3 regions of the Sphingobium sp. LF-16 genome follow, and region 2 is predicted to be linked to each of the others. Evidence: riboswitches for the same ligand, from Rfam matches in the RefSeq annotation. Region 2 holds a riboswitch; each other region holds the start of a gene.

Region 1 (5,914 bases), 450 kb from region 2:
TGGTCGCCCACGGGGAGGGACGCGCGCAGCCCGGCCAGCGCATAGCCGTCGAGCCGGCGCGTGTTGGCCGTGTCGTCATAGCTGTCGCCGACCATGGTCAGCGTCGCGCCGGTCGACAGGCCGAAGGACCAGAGATAGTCGGCCGACACACTGACCGCATTGGCGGCGCGGCGCGGCAGGCGATTGCCGTCGGTGCCCCCGCCCGACCGGTCGCGCGCATCGACATAGGAGTAGGAGGCCGCCACCGTCAGCGCCTCGACCGGCTTCAGCGTCAGCGTCGCTTCCACGCCCTTGGCGCGGGTCCGGTCTAGATTGCCATAGGTGTAGGTCGCATAATCATAGTTGATCTGGTTGCGAGTATCGCGCCGGAAGGCGGTCAGCGACAGCACCGCCTTGTCCCCGTCCAGGCTCTGGTCGAAGCCGATATCATAGCTTTTCGACCGCTCCGGCCGCAGCGCGCTGTTGCCGCTATAGGTGTCGTAGAGCTGATAGAGCGACGGCGCCTTGAACCCTTCGCCATAGGAGAGGCGGATATTGGTGGCGCCCGCGTTCGGCGTGTAATTGGCGTTGGCACCAAAGGTGGTCGCGCCGTCGAACTGGCTATGATCGTCATGGCGCAGCCCGCCCGTGACGGCGAGGCCGGCAAGCGGCTTCACCACCGCCAGCGCATAGACGCTGTCGATGTTCGCCTTCGCACTCGCTATGTCGCCAAAGCCGAAATACTCATAGTCCGGCCGCTCATGCTCATAGCCGAAGATCAGCTTGGCCTGATCCACCGGGGCATAGACGCCCTCATATTCGAAGCGCAGATTGGTGCCCGAATAGCCATAATCCGGGTCGGTGCCGCGCACGAAATAATAGTCGCGGTCGTTGCGCATCCAGGTAACGGCGGCGCGGTTGGTCAGCTTGCCGTCGAGCAGCGCCAGGTTGATCCCGGCATAGCCGACATATTGGTCCAGCTTGCTGACGTCGCTGCTGTCGGCCGGCGCGCCGAAGAAGCTGTCATAGTCGAGATCGGCATGGATATAATAGCCGCGCAGGTCGAGGCTGAGGCTGTCGGTGAAAGCGATCTTCAGCTTGGCGTTGGTGGCGATATTCTCATAGCCATCCTTCTCCACGCCGCCGAACGACCGGCCGACCGAGGAAATGCCGTCGGTGTTGAAATAGGCGACGCCGACGCCGCCCGACACCGCGCCATGCGTGCCCGACACATCGGCCTTGGCGTTCAGCGTATCGCTATAGCCATAATCGGCCGAGGCGTTAACCTCGAAACCCTCGCTGGGCGCGCCGGTCATCACATTGACCACGCCGCCGATCGCCTGGCTGCCATAGACCACCGAGTTGGAGCCGCGCAGCACTTCGATCCGGCGGATATTGCCGGTCAACAGATGGCCGAAATCATAGCCGTCGCCGATGCCGCTCGGGTCGTTGACCTTGACCCCGTCGATCAGCACCAGCGTCTGGGTCGTCTCCGCGCCGCGCAGCGACACGCCGGTCACGCCGCCGGTGGAACCGTTGCGGCTGAAGCGGACGCCCGGCGTGGTGGCGAGCAGGTCGACGACATCGACCGCCTGGCGCGTCCTGATCGTGTCGGCATCGATCACCGTGATCGCCTGGCCGACCTCGTCGCGCGGCTGTGCGATGCCCGAAGCGGTGACGACGATATCGTCATCCTGGGCCAGTGCCGGCGTAGCGGCCAGCAGCGCGATGAGCGAAATCCCCAACATCTTCATTTTATCGTCCCCCGGCGTCCGTCGATTTGGAACCGGGGCGTCCGCACATGCGGTCGCTGCGTGAGGATCGGGAAGACGCCAGCGCCCCGCCCCACGCACCGATGCGGCCCCGGCCGCCATGGGCGTCGCTCGACGGAAACACCGCGCCATGGCCATCCCCTGGGCCAGGGCAAGAGCGACCAGACGCCGGCAGGTCTCCTGGCTCGCGGGTCAGGGCAGCGATGCGCCAGCCTTCCCGGACCTATCGGTCCAGTGGCCGGTTCCGGCCCTCCCCTTTTGAAGAGCCTGGGAACCCTGCGCATCGCGCTCACCGCTTACAGTTGCAGGGACAGCCGCGGATTTGGAAGGGCTGCGCCCCCCGCACCGCATTCCCGTTTTCAGCCCTTGCGGGCACCGGCGCGATCATGCGCGTCCGGGGCTTTTGACCGCCCCGGCGCGCGGCCCCCATAAGCCAAAGCACAAGCCCTGCCAAGCGGGCCAGGATCGCCCCGGCGGATCGTTGCGCGGTGCTGGTGGCCGGCTATGCAGGGGCCTCTGACCCAAGGAGCCGACATGTCCGATTCGCCAGATCTATCCTTGATGGCCATCACTGCCGCCGACGTCGCCGATGCCGCGCGGCTGATCGCGCCGGCGGCGGTCCGTACCCCGCTGATCGAGAATGCCGCGCTCAACGATTTGTGCGGCCGGCGCGTGCTGGTGAAGTTCGAGGGCGCCCAGCATAGCGGATCGTTCAAGTTCCGCGGCGCCTATAACCGCCTCGCCCGGCTGAACGATGCGGAACGGGCGGCGGGCGTCGTCGCCTGGTCCTCGGGCAATCATGCCCAGGGCGTCGCCTTTGCCGCGCGCCTGCTCGGCATTCCCGCCACGATCGTGATGCCGGCCGATGCCCCGGCGATCAAGACCGCCAACACCCGTGCGCTCGGCGCCGAGGTCGTCCCCTATGACCGCTTCACCCAGAGCCGTGAGGCAATCGCCACCGCCCTGGCCACCGAACGCGGCGCAACGCTGGTCCCCTCGTTCGACGATCCCTTCATCATCGCCGGCCAGGGCACGATCGGCCTCGAAATACTCGACCAGGCCCAGGCCGCCAGCGCCGACCTCGCACAGATACTCGTCTGCTGCGGTGGCGGCGGGCTGGTCGCGGGCACGTCCACGGCGGTCAAGGCCGCCCGCCCCGACATCAGCGTCTATGCCGTCGAACCCGCCGGCTTCGACGACACGGCTCGCTCGCTCGCCAGCGGCGTGCGGGAAAGCGTCTCGCCCGACGCACGCAGCATCTGCGACGCCCTGCTGGCGCCCAGCCCCGGCGCGCTGACCTTCCCGATCAACCATGCCCTGCTGGCCGGCGGCCTGGTCGTCAGCGACGATCAGGTGCGCGACGCGATGCGCTTCGCCTTCACCACGCTCAAGCTCGTGGTGGAGCCGGGCGGTGCAGTGGCGCTCGCCGCCATGCTCGCCGGCCTCGCCCCGCCCACCGACGGCGCCACCGCCCTCGTCATCTCCGGCGCCAATGTCGATCCGGCCACCTATGCCGCGATCATCGGCGGCCCGAACGCCTGACCGCTGGTCTTTTGCCCCGTCCCGCACTAAATGCGGCGCCATGATGAGCCGCTTTTCCAAGATGCATGGTCTGGGCAATGATTTCGTCGTGATCGACGCGCGCCAAGCGCCGGTCGCGATGACGGAGGCGCGCGCCCGCGCCATTGCCGATCGCCATGCCGGCATCGGCTGTGACCAGTTGATCGTCATCGGCGATGCCGAGACCGGCGACCAGGCCGACGTGTCGATGCTGATCTTCAATTCCGACGGTTCGGAAGTGGAAGCCTGCGGCAACGCCACCCGCTGCGTACCGCTGTTCGTCGGCAAGGACGTGCTGATCCGCACCAGGGCCGGGCTGCTCGACGCCAAGGGCCTGGACGGCGGCGCCAGCGTCGACATGGGCGCGCCCCGCTTCGACTGGGACGCGATCCCGCTTGGCTATCCGATGGACACGCTGACGATGTCGGCCAGTTGGGAAGATTTGCCCGCGCCGGCCGCCGTCAATGTCGGCAACCCGCATGTGATCTTCTTCGTCGAGGATCTGGACGCGGTCGATTTCGAACGGCTCGGCCCGCTGATCGAGCATGACCCGCTTTTCCCCGCTCGCGTGAACGTCAATTTCGCGCAGGTCGTCGGCCCGCAGCATCTGCGCCTGATCGTCTGGGAACGCGGCGCCGGCCTGACCCGCGCCTGCGGCACCGGCGCCTGCGCCACCGCCGTCGCGGCGATCCGGCGCAAGCTGATGGCCGGCCCGGTGACGGTCAGCCTGCCGGGCGGCGACCTGGAGATCGACTGGGCACCGGGCGGCACGATCCGCATGACCGGCCCCGCCACCCATGTGTTCGACGGCGAGGCGGACTGGGACCGCTTCTGACCGTGGCTGGTCCCGACATCATCACCCTGGGCTGCCGGCTCAACATCGCGGAGAGCGAGGCTATTCGCGAAATGGCCGGCGCACAGGACGACCTGATCGTCGTCAACAGCTGCGCCGTGACGGCCGAGGCCGTGCGCCAGACCCGGCAGGCGATCCGCCGCGCCAGGCGAGACCGCCCCGACGCCCGCATCCTGGTCACCGGCTGCGCCGCCCAAACCGAACCCCAGACCTTCGCCGCCATGGCGGAAGTGGACGGCGTGATCGGCAACCGGGAGAAGCTGGAGGCAGCCGCCTTCGCCCCGGTGGCGGATAAGGTCAACGTCTCCGACATCATGGCCGTGCGCGACACCGCGCCGCACATGGCCAGCGCCTTTGCCGAACATGCCCGCGCCTTTCTGGAGGTGCAGAATGGCTGCGACCATCGCTGCACCTTCTGCATCATCCCCTATGGCCGGGGGAACAGCCGCTCCGTGCCCGCCGGCGCGGTGATCGACAAGGCGAAGCAACTGGTCGACGCGGGCTATGGCGAGATCGTGCTGACCGGCGTTGATGTCACCAGCTATGGCCCGGACCTGCCAGGTAGCCCTTCGCTCGGCCAACTCGTTGAACGGCTCCTCAAGCATGTCCCGGACCTGCCCCGGCTGCGCCTCTCCTCGATCGACAGTGTCGAGATTGACGAGCGGCTGTTCGACCTCATCGCCCATGAGCCGCGCATGATGCCGCATCTGCATCTCTCGCTGCAGGCCGGCGACGACATGATCTTGAAGCGCATGAAGCGCCGCCATGCCCGCGCCGACGCCGTGCGCATCGTCGAGCGGGTGAAGGCCGCCCGCCCGGACATCAGCATCGGCGCCGACATCATCGCCGGCTTCCCGACCGAGGATGACGCCATGTTCGCCAACAGCCTGGCGCTGGTCGCCGATTGCGACATCGTCCATGGCCATATCTTCCCCTATTCACCGCGCACCGGCACGCCGGCCGCGCGCATGCCCCAGCTGGATCGCGCCACCATCAAGGCCCGCGCCGCCCTGCTGCGCGACGCCTGCACGGCCCAGCGCGATGCCTGGCTCGCCCGCCTGGTGGGCACTCGCCAGTCGGTGCTGGTCGAACGCAATGGCCTGTCGGGCCATGCGGAAAATTTCGCGCCGGTGCGCTTCACCACGCCCCAGCCCCCCTCCACGATCGTCGCGGCCCGCATCAGCGGCCTTGAGAATGGCGCGCTGATCGCGCAAGAGGCGCAATAATGACTGACACCGGCACCAGCTGGCGCGACCGCCTCTTCGGCGGCCTCAAGCGCACATCCGACAAGCTCGGCGAGAATCTGACCGGCCTTTTCACCAAGGCCGCGCTCGACGACCAGACCCTCGACGAGATCGAGGAAGCCCTGATCATGTCCGATCTCGGCCCGGCCATGGCCGGCCGGGTTCGTGATCGCCTGGCCGAGGGGCGCTACAACAAGGAACTGACCGAGGAATATCTGCGCGAGATCATCGCGGAGGAGATCGAGAAGGTGCTGGCCCCGGTCGCCCGCCCGCTGGAGATCGAAGCCTTTCCGCGGCCCCAGGTGATCCTGGTCATCGGTGTCAACGGATCGGGCAAGACCACCACCATCGCCAAGCTCGCCAATAATTTCCTGGAACAGGATTATGGCGTGATGCTGGCGGCGGGCGACACGTTCCGCGCAGCCGCGATCGGCCAATTGAAGGTCTGGGCCGACCGGCTGGGCGTGCCCATCGTCGCCGGCAAGGAAGGCGGCGACGCGGCGGGC
Region 2 (5,914 bases):
CGCTGGGCGCCGGGCGATCGGGCCAGACGGCATCGACCGGATTGGTGTCGACCGCAACCAGCTCCGCGCCCTTGTGGGCCAGCGCTTCGGTGGCCTGCTTCACCCAGGCGCGGGTGTGCAGCCAGGAATCATAGCCGATGCGCGCGCCTTCGATCGCATGATCCTTCAACCAGGCGGCGATCGAGGTCTGCGGCACGCTTTCATATTGCCAATGGGCGCCGTCCACCTGCTCGCGCACCTGCAGCGTGTAGCGACCGTCGACGAAGATCGCGGCCTCCTCCGGCAGGACCACGGCGCTGCCGGCCGAACCCTGAAAACCGGTCAGCCAGGCGAGCCGCTGGGCATAGGCGCCGACATATTCGCTCATATGCTCGTCGGTCAGGGGGACCACGAAACCATCGAGCTTCTGGCGTACCAGCTGGGCGCGCAGGGCCTTCAGGCGATCTTCATAACTGGACATCGAACTTCCCTTGGATCATTCCGGCCTCTTGCGTTGGCCATAATGCCGACAACATAGAGGGGCCGGCGCGCTTATTCCAGCGCAGCCCCCGTCTGGACCATGGATAGTTAATGACCGATCAAATGCAGCCGCCCCTGTCCCCGCCGATCGCCGAACGTCGCCCGCACAGTTTCGCGCATCATGGCATCACGGTGGACGATCCTTACGCATGGCTGCGCGACCCCGGCTATCCCGACGTCAAGGACAAGGATGTGCTGGCCTATCTGGAGGCCGAAAACGCTTGGTTCGAGGGCGCGATGGCGCCGCACAAGCCCCTGCTCGACACGCTGTTCCACGAGATGAAGGGGCGCATCAAGGAAGATGACCAGTCGGTTCCGCAAAAGGATGGCGACTATATCTACTGGCGCGCCTTCGAGACCGGGGCGCAATATCGCAAATGGTATCGCAAGCCCGCAGCAGGCGGTGACGACCAGCTGATCCTGGACGAACCGGCGCTGGCGCAGGGCCATGACTATTTTCGTCTCGGCGCCATGTCGGTCAGCCCGGACGGCCGCTATCTGGCCTATGCCATCGACACCAATGGCTCCGAACGGTTCGAGGCGCGGATCAAGGATCTCTTTTCGGGTGAAATCCTGCCCGAAGTCATTCCCGACACATTGTCGTCGCTGGTGTGGACCAGCGATTCAAAGGGGCTGCTCTACGGCCTCGCCAATGAAAATTGGCGGACCGACAATGCGCGGCTGCACTGGCTGGGCCAGAGCGTCGATAGCGATGTCGAGCTGTTCCATGAGGATGATGAGGGCTTCCGCGTCTCGATCGGCCTCACCTCATCGGAAAAATGGATCGTCATCGCGACCGGCGACCATGTCACCAGCGAAGCCTGGCTGATCCCGGCCGACAATCCGACCGCGACGCCGCTGCTCGTCTCCGCGCGCAAGGCCGGCCGCGAATATGATGTCGATGAGCATGAGGGCACGCTCTATATCAAGACCAACGACACCCATCCCAATTTCCGGCTGGTGAAGGCATCGCTCGACGCGCCCGACCAGTGGGAGGAAGTGATCGGCGCCGACGCCCATTTCTACCTGACCGATTTCACCCTATTCAAGACCTTCTACGTCACCGAAGGGCGGCAGGACGGGCTCGACCAGATCGAGCTGCGCGATTATGCGACCCATGCGGCAAAGCGCATTCCGTTCCCGGAAGCCAGCTATTCGGCGAGTCTCGACGACAATCCCGAATATGAGGTGACGAAGCTGCGCATCGGCTATGAATCGATGGTCACGCCCGACACCATCTATGATTATCATCTGGCAACGGGTGAGTTGGAGATACTCAAGGTCCAGGAAATTCCCTCGGGCTATGACGCCAGCCGCTATGCCACCGAGCGGCTGATGATCCCGGCGCGCGACGGCACGCAGATTCCGGTGTCGATCGTCTATCCCGCCGACTTCCCCCGTGACGGCAGCGCGCCGCTGCACCTTTATGGCTATGGCGCCTATGGTCTGGCGATGGAGCCGGGTTTCTCGACCAGCCGCCTGTCGCTGCTCGATCGCGGCTTTGCCTTTGCCATCGCCCATATTCGCGGCGGCGACGATATGGGCCAGCAATGGTATCTGGATGGCAAGCTCGACAAGCGCACCAACACCTTCACCGATTTCGTCGATGTCGCGAAGGGGCTGATCGATCTTGGCTATTCGGCCAAGGGCAGGATCAGCATTTCGGGCGGATCGGCCGGCGGCGAGCTGATGGGCGCGGTCATCAACTCCGATCCCGACCTGTGGGGCGCGGTGGTGGCGCATGTGCCGTTTGTCGATGTGCTCAACACCATGCTGGACGAGACGCTGCCACTGACGCCGGGCGAATGGCCCGAATGGGGCAATCCGATCGAGGATGAGGCCGCATTCCGCACCATCCAGTCCTATGACCCCTACACCCATGTCAGCGCGCAACATTATCCGCCGCTGATGGTTACCGCCGGGCTGAACGACCCGCGCGTTACCTATTGGGAGCCGGCCAAATGGGTCGCGAAGCTGCGCGCGACCAAGACCGACAGCAATATCCTGCTGCTCAAGACCAATATGGGCGCGGGACATGGTGGCAAGTCCGGGCGGTTCGAGAGCCTGCACGAGACCGCCGAGGAATTTGCGTTCATCCTGTGGCAGCTGGGAGTGGAAGGCTGATGGCGTCGAGCTTCACCAAGCAATTCACCGCAAGGCCCGAGCATATCGATGTGCTGGGCCATGTGAACAACGCGGTGTGGGTGCAGTGGATGGAGCAATTGTCGGTCGAACATTGGATGACCGATGCCGATCCGGCCCATGTCGACGCCTATATCTGGGTCGTGACCCGGCATGAGGTCGATTATCGCGGTAACGTGACCGAGGGCGATGTCGTGTCGGGCCGCACCTGGATTCCGGAAGGACCGCGCGGCGCGCGGTTCGACCGGCTGATCGAGTTCACCGGGCCGGACGGCAAGGTGAAGGTGTCTGCCAAATCCACCTGGGCGATGATCGACAAGGAGAGCGGCCGATTGATGCGGGTGCCGGCCGAAGTCGCCGCAAACTTCATCGAGGGCTGAGCCGGCCCAGCTTCAGCGGGCGCTGACGGCTTGGGAGAGGGCGCGTGCCGCCTGCACATAGGCAGGACCACCGCACACGGTCCAGGCCTGGGGCAGGCTGATGCGCGCTATGTCGCGTAGCACCGGATGGTGCAGCATTTCGGTGCCCTGGTCGGTGATCCGGTCGGTGGCGCTCTCGACGATCAGATAATCGGGCCGGGCGGCGACCATCTCCTCCAGGCTGACCTGCGCGATCGCCGGCTTGCCAAGGTCGGCGGCCAGGTTGCGCAGCCCTGCCCGCGTCATCAGGTCGTCGACCAACGTGCCGGTGCCGGTCATGTAGCCGCGCCGCTGATAATAGGCGGCGACCTTCGGCTTCGGCGCACGGGGCAGGGCGGCAAGCTCCCGGTCCATCCGCGCGATCATCGCTTCGCCCCGGTCGGCATGGCCGATCGCCTGCGCCACCGTGCGGATCGACGCGACGATATCGGCATAGCTGTCCGCGCTTTTCAGGTCGACGGCGGGATAATGCTGGGCCTTGAGGATCGCGATCGCCGGATTGCGCCGCGCCGGCATGCCGATCACCAAGTCTGGATTGGTCGCCAAAATCTGCTCGGCCGATCCGTCGAGGATGGGCAGGCCGCGGGTCGCGGCAGCCACCGCCGACATCTGCCGATCGCCGGCATTATGGGTCAGGCCGGCAATCTGGTCGCGATCGGCCAGCGCCACCAGCAACTGGTCGGCGCACAGGTTGAGCGACACGATCCGTTGCGGACGTTTGCCTGCATTGGCAGGCTGGCGCGCGGTGGCCGCCCATAATGTGGCACCGCCGATCAGGGCGATCATCAGGGCGATCATCCCCTTGCCGGGGCCGATGGGCGCAAATATCCGCATGGCCACCTCCCTTAGCCGGCGCGCTCCGCCAGGCAAGGAAGATTGACGCTCCAGTCGGGCTCGCCTATCGCCCGGACTGCGACAGGTTCCCCGGCAGCGGGGATGAAAAGGGAATGGGGTTCAAGACCCCGGCTGCCCCTGCAACTGTGAGCGGCGAGCCTTTGTGCCATATGCCATTGGGACCGCAAGGTTCTGAGAAGGCGGCATGAATCAGCGATGACCCGCGAGCCAGGAGACCTGCCCGTCGCGGTCGTCCTTCGCGCGGACAGGGTGTGCCGAGCGGACGGGGGTGAACCCGCGTGGCGACAGGTGGACCGCATAGGTGCGGGGACCATGTCGCGCCCGGCCGGGCACCGATATCGTCCCTGGGATGCGGTCCCTCGTCCGGGGGCTCATGTGTTCAAATATCTGACTTTCTGTTCTTTCCTTCTCTCCACCACCGCTTTCGCCGAAGAGGCGCAGCAGGCGCCACCGCCCGATGCCGCCGCCGATGCCGGGGCATCCTCGATCCTCGTCACCGCGACCCGCCTCGCCACGCCGGCCGATCAGGTGCCGGCCTCCGTCACCGTGCTCGACAAGGCGGCGATCGACCGGGCGCAGGATCTGGGCGTCACCGAATTGCTGCTGCGCACGCCCGGCGTCAGCATCTCGCGCAATGGCGGCTATGGCACGGCGACGTCGCTGCGCATCCGCGGCGCGGAATCCGACCAGACCGTGGTCGTGATCGACGGGGTGAAGCTCAACGATCCGTCCTCGGCCGGCGGCGGCTATAATTTCGCCAATCTGCTGGTCGGCGACGCCTCGCGCATAGAAGTGCTGCGCGGTCCCCAGTCGACCCTGTGGGGCAGTCAGGCAATCGGTGGCGTCGTCAATGTCGTCACCGCCATGCCCGAAAAGGCGCTGGAGGGGAGCTTCGACATAGAGGCGGGGTCGCGCGACACGGTCAGCGCCCGCGCGGCATTGGGCGGCAAGACCGGCCCGGTCAGTTGGAGGATCGGTGGCCAGAGCTTCACCACCGACGGCATTTCGGCGATCAGCCCGGCCTTTGGCGGCAAGGAGAAGGACGGCTATACCAACCGCAGCGTCACCGGCCGGGTCGAGGTGGCGCTGGCGGACGGAATCAGCGCGGACCTGCGCGGCTATTATTCCGATGGCCATGTCGATTTCGACGCGACCAGCGCGGACAGCCCCGCCTATGGCACCAATCGCGAATTTGTCGGCTATGCCGGCCTTAACGTCGCACTGCTCGACGGCCGCTTCCGCAACCGTTTCGGCTATGGCTATACCGACACCGATCGCGACAATTATGACCCGCGCAACCCGCGCAAGCAGAGCTTCGACGCCGCCGGGCGCAACCAGCGGCTCGAATATCAGGGCAGCTTCGCGATCGCCGACGGCTGGACCGCGCTGTTCGGGGTGGAGAATGAGAATAGCCGCTTCCGCAGCGTGTCGCCTTCGGCCTCGCTTTCGGTGCCGATTCCCGACCCGGCCCGCGGCAAGGCGGAGATCACCAGCGTCTATGGCCAGCTTAATGCCCAGCCGATTACGGGCCTGACCCTGACTGGCGGGCTGCGCTATGACGATCATGATCGCTATGGCGGCCGTACCCTCTTTTCCGCCGGGGGCGTCTGGGCGCTGCCGACCGGGACGGTGCTGCGCGCCAGCTATGGCGAGGGGTTCAAGGCGCCGACCCTCTATCAGCTCTTTTCCGAATATGGGAATCAGGCGCTCGACCCCGAACGCGCCCATGGCTGGGAAGCGGGCGCGGAGCAGCGCTTCCTTGGCGAGAAGCTGCGGCTGGGCGCGACCTGGTTCGACCGGACCACGACCGACCAGATCATCTATAATAGCTGTTCCACCAGCTCGACCGATCCGCGCTGCTTCACGCCCGGCACCACCACCCGCCGCTATGGCTATTATCTCAATGTCGCGCGCGCCAAGGCGCATGGGATAGAGGCGCAGGTGGCGGTCGAGCCGGTCAAGGGGCTGACCATTGACGG
Region 3 (5,914 bases), 230 kb from region 2:
GGCCTCTATGCCGAGCAATTGTCCGGCACCGCCTTCACCGCGCCACGATCGGAGAACCGGCGCAGCTGGCTCTATCGCATGCGGCCGGCGGCATCGCATCCATCCTTCGCGCCTTATGATGCTGCAGCCTTGCTGCGCAGCGCGCCGTTCGACGAAGTGCCGCCCTCACCCAACCGGCTGCGCTGGAACCCGCTGCCGCTGCCTGCGGATGACGTCGATTTCATCGACAGCCTCACCAGCTATGCCGGCAATGGCGATGTCGCGGCCGGGCAAGGCTGCGCCGTGCATCTCTACGCCGTGACCGCCTCGATGGTCGATCGCGCCTTCGTCTGCGCAGATGGCGAGATGCTGATCGTGCCGCAGCAGGGCGCGCTGCGCATCGTCACCGAGTTGGGCGTGATCGACGTCGCGCCGTTGCAGATTGCGCTGATCCCGCGCGGTGTCCGCTTCCGGGTCGAGCTGATCGAAGGCGCGGCGCGGGGCTATGTCTGCGAAAATTACGGCGCGCCCTTCCGATTGCCCGATCTGGGGCCGATCGGCGCCAATGGCCTCGCCAATCCCCGCGATTTCGAGGCGCCGGTCGCGGCCTATGAGGATGTCGAGCGGCCATTCGCCCTGATACAGAAGTTCATGGGCCGCCTGTGGATAACCATGCTGGACCATAGCCCGTTCGATGTCGTCGCCTGGCACGGCAATCTGACGCCGCTGCACTATGACCTCACCCGTTTCAACACGATCAACACGGTCAGTTTCGACCATCCCGATCCCTCGATTTTCACGGTGCTGACCTCGCCCAGCGAGACGCCGGGCACCGCCAATATCGATTTCGTCATCTTCCCGCCGCGCTGGATGGTGGCGGAGGACACGTTCCGGCCGCCCTGGTTCCACCGCAATGTGATGAGCGAGCTGATGGGGCTGATCCATGGCGAATATGATGCCAAGGCGGGCGGTTTCGCGCCCGGCGGCGCGTCGCTGCACAATGGCATGGCCGGCCATGGCCCCGACCGCGCGAGCTATGACAAGGCGATCGCTGCCGACCTGGCACCTCAGCGCATCGCCGACACCATGGCCTTCATGTTCGAAAGCCGGATGGTGCTGCGTCCCACGCGCTGGGCGATGGAAAGCCCGCTGCTGCAGCCCGATTATGATGAGTGCTGGTCCGGCTTCCGCAAGGCCCAGCTTCCCCCGATGAACGAGACCCCATGAGCTATTGGCACATAGACGAGACCCATGATCCCGCCCGCACCAGCTGGGTCGACAGCGCGCAGGATCATGGCGACTTCCCGATCCAGAATCTGCCTTATGGCCTGTTTTCGCCCGCAGGAGCTTCGCCGCGCGCCGGTGTCGCGATCGGCGACGCGATATTGGACCTGGCCGCCTGCGTCAGTGCCGGGCTGATCGACTGCGCGCCGCTGCTGGAAGATCAGCTCAATGCGCTGATGGCGCTGCCGGTGGCGGAGCGGGTCGCCCTGCGCCGCCGGATCAGCATATTGCTGTCGGACCCGGCCCATCGCCCGGCGGTCGAGCCGCTGCTGCACCGGGCCGCAGACTGCACGCTGCACCTGCCGGCGCGGATCGGCGACTATAGCGACTTCTATGTCGGCATCCATCACGCCAACAATATCGGCCGCCAGTTCCGGCCCGACAATCCGTTGCTGCCCAATTATAAATATGTGCCGATCGGCTATCATGGCCGGGCGTCCTCGATTCGCCCGTCGGGCGATCCGTTGGTCCGTCCGCGCGGCCAGCGCAAGCCGCCCGAGGCCGAAGTGCCTGTGGTCGGCCCGACTGCCCGGCTCGACTATGAGCTGGAACTGGGCGTGTGGATCGGCGCCGGCAATGATCTGGGCAGCCCGATCCCCATCAGCGAGGCGGCCGATCATGTCGCCGGCTTCTGCCTGCTCAACGACTGGTCGGCGCGCGATTTCCAGGCGTGGGAATATCAGCCGCTCGGGCCCTTCCTGGCCAAGAATTTCCATTCGACCATCTCGCCCTGGGTGGTGACGCCCGAGGCGCTGGCGCCGTTCCGCATCGCCCAGCCGCCCCGGCCGGAAGGCGATCCCGCGCCGCTGCCTTACCTCAGCGATGCCGACGATCAGGCCCATGGCGCGCTGGCGCTGACCTTGGAAGTGTATCTCTCCACCCAGGCGATGCGCGACGCGGGCCAGCCGTCGATGCGGCTCAGCCAGGGGCCGGCGAGCAACATGTACTGGACCGTCAGCCAGATCGTCACCCATCATGCCTCCAATGGCTGCAACCTGATGCCGGGCGACCTGCTGGGCAGCGGCACCATCTCCGCCCCGACGCGCGATGGCTATGGCAGCCTGATGGAAATCAGCAGCGGCGGCCGCGAGCCGATCAGCCTGCCATCGGGCGAGACGCGCAGCTTCCTGGAGGATGGCGACGAGGTGACATTGCGCGCCACCGCGTCGGCCCCCGGCCATGTGTCGATCGGCTTTGGCGAATGCCGCGCGATGATCGTGCCGGCGCGATGAGCGACCTCACCCTTCATGGCTATTGGCGGTCAAGCGCGAGCTATCGCGTGCGGATCGCGCTGGCCCTGAAGGGTGTCGACTATGCGCAGGTCGCCCATGACCTGCGCAGCGGTGCGCAGCGGGCACCCGACTATCAGGCGCTGGCGCCGCAGGGGCTGGTGCCCGCACTGGTCGATGGCGACAGCGTGCTGACGCAGAGCGGCGCGATCCTGGAATGGATCGAAGCGCGCTGGCCGCAGCCGTCCTTGCTGCCCGCCGACCCCGGCGATGCCGCGATCGTCCGTGCCATGGCCGGCATCATCGCCTGCGATATCCATCCGCTCGGCAATCTGCGCGTGTTGCAGGCGCTGCGGCAGGATTTTGGTGCCAGCGAGAATCAGGTCCGCGCCTGGATCGGCCGCTGGACCGGCGAGGGCTTCGCCGCGCTCGAAACGCTGATCGCCCGTCACGGCGGCACCTATGCGTTCGGGGACCGCCCCAGCTTCGCCGACTGCCATATCGTGCCCCAGCTCTACAATGCCCGGCGCTTCGGCGTCGACCTGACGCCCTTTCCGCGGCTGTGCGCCGTGGACGCGGCGGCATGCGCGCTCCCCGCCTTTGCCGCCGCGCACCCCGATCGCCAGCCCGACTCTGACATATGAGCGTCAGTGACACGCGCCTGTTCGCGACGCCGGCGGGTGTGCGCCTCTGCCCGATCGCGCAGATCGCCGATGGCAAGGCGCGCAATTTCGTGCTGCAGATGCGCGCCGGCCGCTTCCATGGCTTTGCCGTGCGGGATGGCGATCATGTCGCCGGCTTTGTCGATCAATGCCCCCATGCCGGCCTGCCGCTCGCGCAGCAGCTCGATGATTATCTGACCCCGGATGGCAGCCATATAAGATGTAGCTGGCACGGCGCCCTGTTCCGCCGCGACGATGGCGCCTGCGTCGGCGGCCCTTGTGTCGGCCAGCGCCTTACGCCCTGGCCGCTCGCCATGGCCGATGGCTGGATTGTCACCGCTGCCCAAAGCGACTAGGAACCGGCCCAGGGACGGCGCTTCGCATCGTCCCGACATGATCGCGCCGGTGCCCCCACGGGGGCTTAAAATGGGAAGGCGGTGCGGATGCCATGGCATCCAAGTCCGCAGCTGTCCCTGCAACTGTGAGCGGCGAGCGTGATGAACAAGGCTGTCCCCGATGCGGGATTAGCAGCCACTGGGCCGGACGCTAAATCATGCGAGGCCTGGGAAGGCCGTTCCTCCCGCTATGACCCGCAAGCCAGGAGACCTGCCAGCGTTTAGGTCGCTCTTGCTTTGGTCCAGGGGATGGCCGGGGCACGGTGTTCCGTCTGAGCGACAGGTTGGCGGCTGGAGCCGCGCGGTCACGCATCTGCGGGCGAACAAGCGCCCGTCCGCGATGCCGGCCGGCCGTGCGTTCGCGCCCGGTTCGCTCCCGCCCCGGTTGCTCCGGCGCGCGAGTATTTGTCATGGCCAACACTGCATCTGCCAAGATTCCGACCACCGTCATCACCGGCTTCCTGGGCGCGGGCAAGACCACGCTGATCCGCCACCTGCTGGAAAATGCGAAGGGGCGCCGCCTGGCCCTCATCATCAACGAATTTGGCGATGTCGGCGTCGACGGCGAACTGGTGAAGGGCTGCAACGACGCCGCCTGCCCGGAAGAGGATATTGTCGAGCTGGCCAATGGCTGCATCTGCTGCACCGTGGCCGACGATTTCCTGCCGACCATGACCGCGCTGCTCGACCGGCCGAGCCCGCCCGACCATATCATCATCGAGACGTCGGGGCTGGCCCTGCCCAAGCCGCTGGTCAAGGCCTTCCAGTGGCCCGACATCCGCACCCGCGCCACGGTGGACGGGGTGGTCGCGCTGATCGACGCCGATGCGGTCGCTGCCGGTCGCTTTGCCACCGACGAGGCGGCGCTGGCCGCCGCGCGTGCCGCCGATCCCAATCTGGACCATGACAGCCCGCTGGAGGAATTGTTCGAGGATCAGCTCGCCTGTGCCGATATGGTGGTGCTGAACAAGAGCGACCTGGTCGATGCCGACACGCTGGCCGCGGTCGAGGCGCAGGTCGATGCCGAGACGCGGCCCGGCGTAAAGATCGTCCGCGCCGCCCATGGTGCGGTCGATATCGGCGCGCTGCTGGGCATCGTCGCGGCGGCGGAGGATGATCTCGACGCCCGGCCCTCGCACCATGAGGCGGAGGGCGAGGATCATGACCATGATGATTTCGACAGCTTCGTCGTCGGCGGCGATGCGGTTGTCGATCCCGACACGCTGGTGGAGGCGCTGTCCGCGCTGATCGCCACCCATGACGTGCTGCGCGTCAAGGGCATGGTCGCGGTCGCGGGCAAGCCGATGCGGCTCGTCGTGCAGGCGGTCGGCCCGCGCATCCAGCATTTCTTCGACCGTCCCTGGCAGCCGCAGGAAGCGCGCCGCACCCAGCTGGTGGTGATCGGCCAGAAGGGGCTGGACCGCGCCGCGATCGAGGCCGACATCCAGGCCGTGCTCGGCTGATGCATCTTCTGTCCGCCACGCCGGGAACGATCAGCGACGGCGAGGAGGCGATCGACCTCGACCAGCCGCCCGGCGACATCGTCATCCTGACCGTGGCGGACAGCGACCTGGCCTGTTTCGCCGCCGCCGCCGCGCGCCTGCCCGATGACGCGCCGACCGTGCGGCTGGCCAATCTGCTGCAGCTCAAACATCCCTATTCGGTCGATCTCTATGTCGAGAAGGTGATCGCCAAGGCGCGCTTCGTCTGCGTCATCCTGCTCGGCGGCAAAAGCTATTGGCCCTATGGCGTGGACGAGATTGCGCAGGTCGCGCGCGAACGCGGCATCGCCTTCGCCGCGATCGCCGACGGGCGCGAGGGCGATCCCGCGCTGGACCTCGCCTCCACCGTGCCGGCGGCGATGCGCGAGCAGTTGCGGGACTATCTGCGCCAGGGCGGCACCGCCAATGCTTTGTCCTTCCTGCGCTGCGCCGCCCGGCTGACCGGCGCGGATGCGGGCGACCCCAATCATCCGCTGCCGATCGCCGACGCGGGCCTCTATTTGCCCGGCCATGACCGGCCCGGCGTGGCGGAACTGCGCGCGACCTGGGTCGAGGGGCGGCCGGTGGCGCTGCTGATCTTCTACCGCGCTTTGGTGGTCGCCGGCACGCTGAGCGCGGTCGATGCGATGGTCGCGGCCCTTGGCGCGCGCGACTTCAACGTTGCCGCCGTGCATGTCCGCGCGCTGCGCGAGCCGTTCGTGCGCGACTGGCTCGGCGGGCTGCTGGCCGACATCGCGCCCGACATCATCGTCAATGCGACCAGCTTCGCCGCCTCGTCGTCGTCCGAGCCGCGCGTGCCGGGCATCTTGGAACAGGCCGACTGCTCGATCCTGCAGACCGCCTTTGCCGGGGTCGAGGAAGGC

What was found. A riboswitch is a leader RNA that binds a small molecule or an ion and turns the genes downstream of it on or off. The one in region 2 is predicted to bind cobalamin.
Region 1: another riboswitch for cobalamin. It lies ahead of DIZ22_RS00360 (TonB-dependent receptor); the one in region 2 lies ahead of DIZ22_RS19660 (TonB-dependent receptor).
Region 3: another riboswitch for cobalamin. It lies ahead of cobW (cobalamin biosynthesis protein CobW); the one in region 2 lies ahead of DIZ22_RS19660 (TonB-dependent receptor).

What each region holds. Positions count from the first base shown of each region.
Region 1 is NZ_CP029335.1:63,121-69,034, reverse strand. Features, by position in the region: gene DIZ22_RS00360 (TonB-dependent receptor) at 1-1,733, opposite strand, end outside; cobalamin riboswitch at 1,904-2,146, opposite strand; gene DIZ22_RS00355 (threonine/serine dehydratase) at 2,286-3,293, shown strand; gene dapF (diaminopimelate epimerase) at 3,334-4,146, shown strand; gene mtaB (tRNA (N(6)-L-threonylcarbamoyladenosine(37)-C(2))-methylthiotransferase MtaB) at 4,149-5,390, shown strand; gene ftsY (signal recognition particle-docking protein FtsY) at 5,390-5,914, shown strand, end outside.
Region 2 is NZ_CP029335.1:4,180,936-4,186,849, forward strand. Features, by position in the region: gene DIZ22_RS19640 (aminopeptidase P family protein) at 1-460, opposite strand, end outside; gene DIZ22_RS19645 (S9 family peptidase) at 571-2,643, shown strand; gene DIZ22_RS19650 (acyl-CoA thioesterase) at 2,643-3,041, shown strand; gene DIZ22_RS19655 (ABC transporter substrate-binding protein) at 3,054-3,914, opposite strand; cobalamin riboswitch at 3,981-4,174, shown strand; gene DIZ22_RS19660 (TonB-dependent receptor) at 4,311-5,914, shown strand, end outside.
Region 3 is NZ_CP029335.1:3,952,195-3,958,108, forward strand. Features, by position in the region: gene hmgA (homogentisate 1,2-dioxygenase) at 1-1,206, shown strand, start outside; gene fahA (fumarylacetoacetase) at 1,203-2,495, shown strand; gene maiA (maleylacetoacetate isomerase) at 2,492-3,136, shown strand; gene DIZ22_RS18600 (Rieske (2Fe-2S) protein) at 3,133-3,510, shown strand; cobalamin riboswitch at 3,541-3,783, shown strand; gene cobW (cobalamin biosynthesis protein CobW) at 3,960-5,012, shown strand; gene cobN (cobaltochelatase subunit CobN) at 5,012-5,914, shown strand, end outside.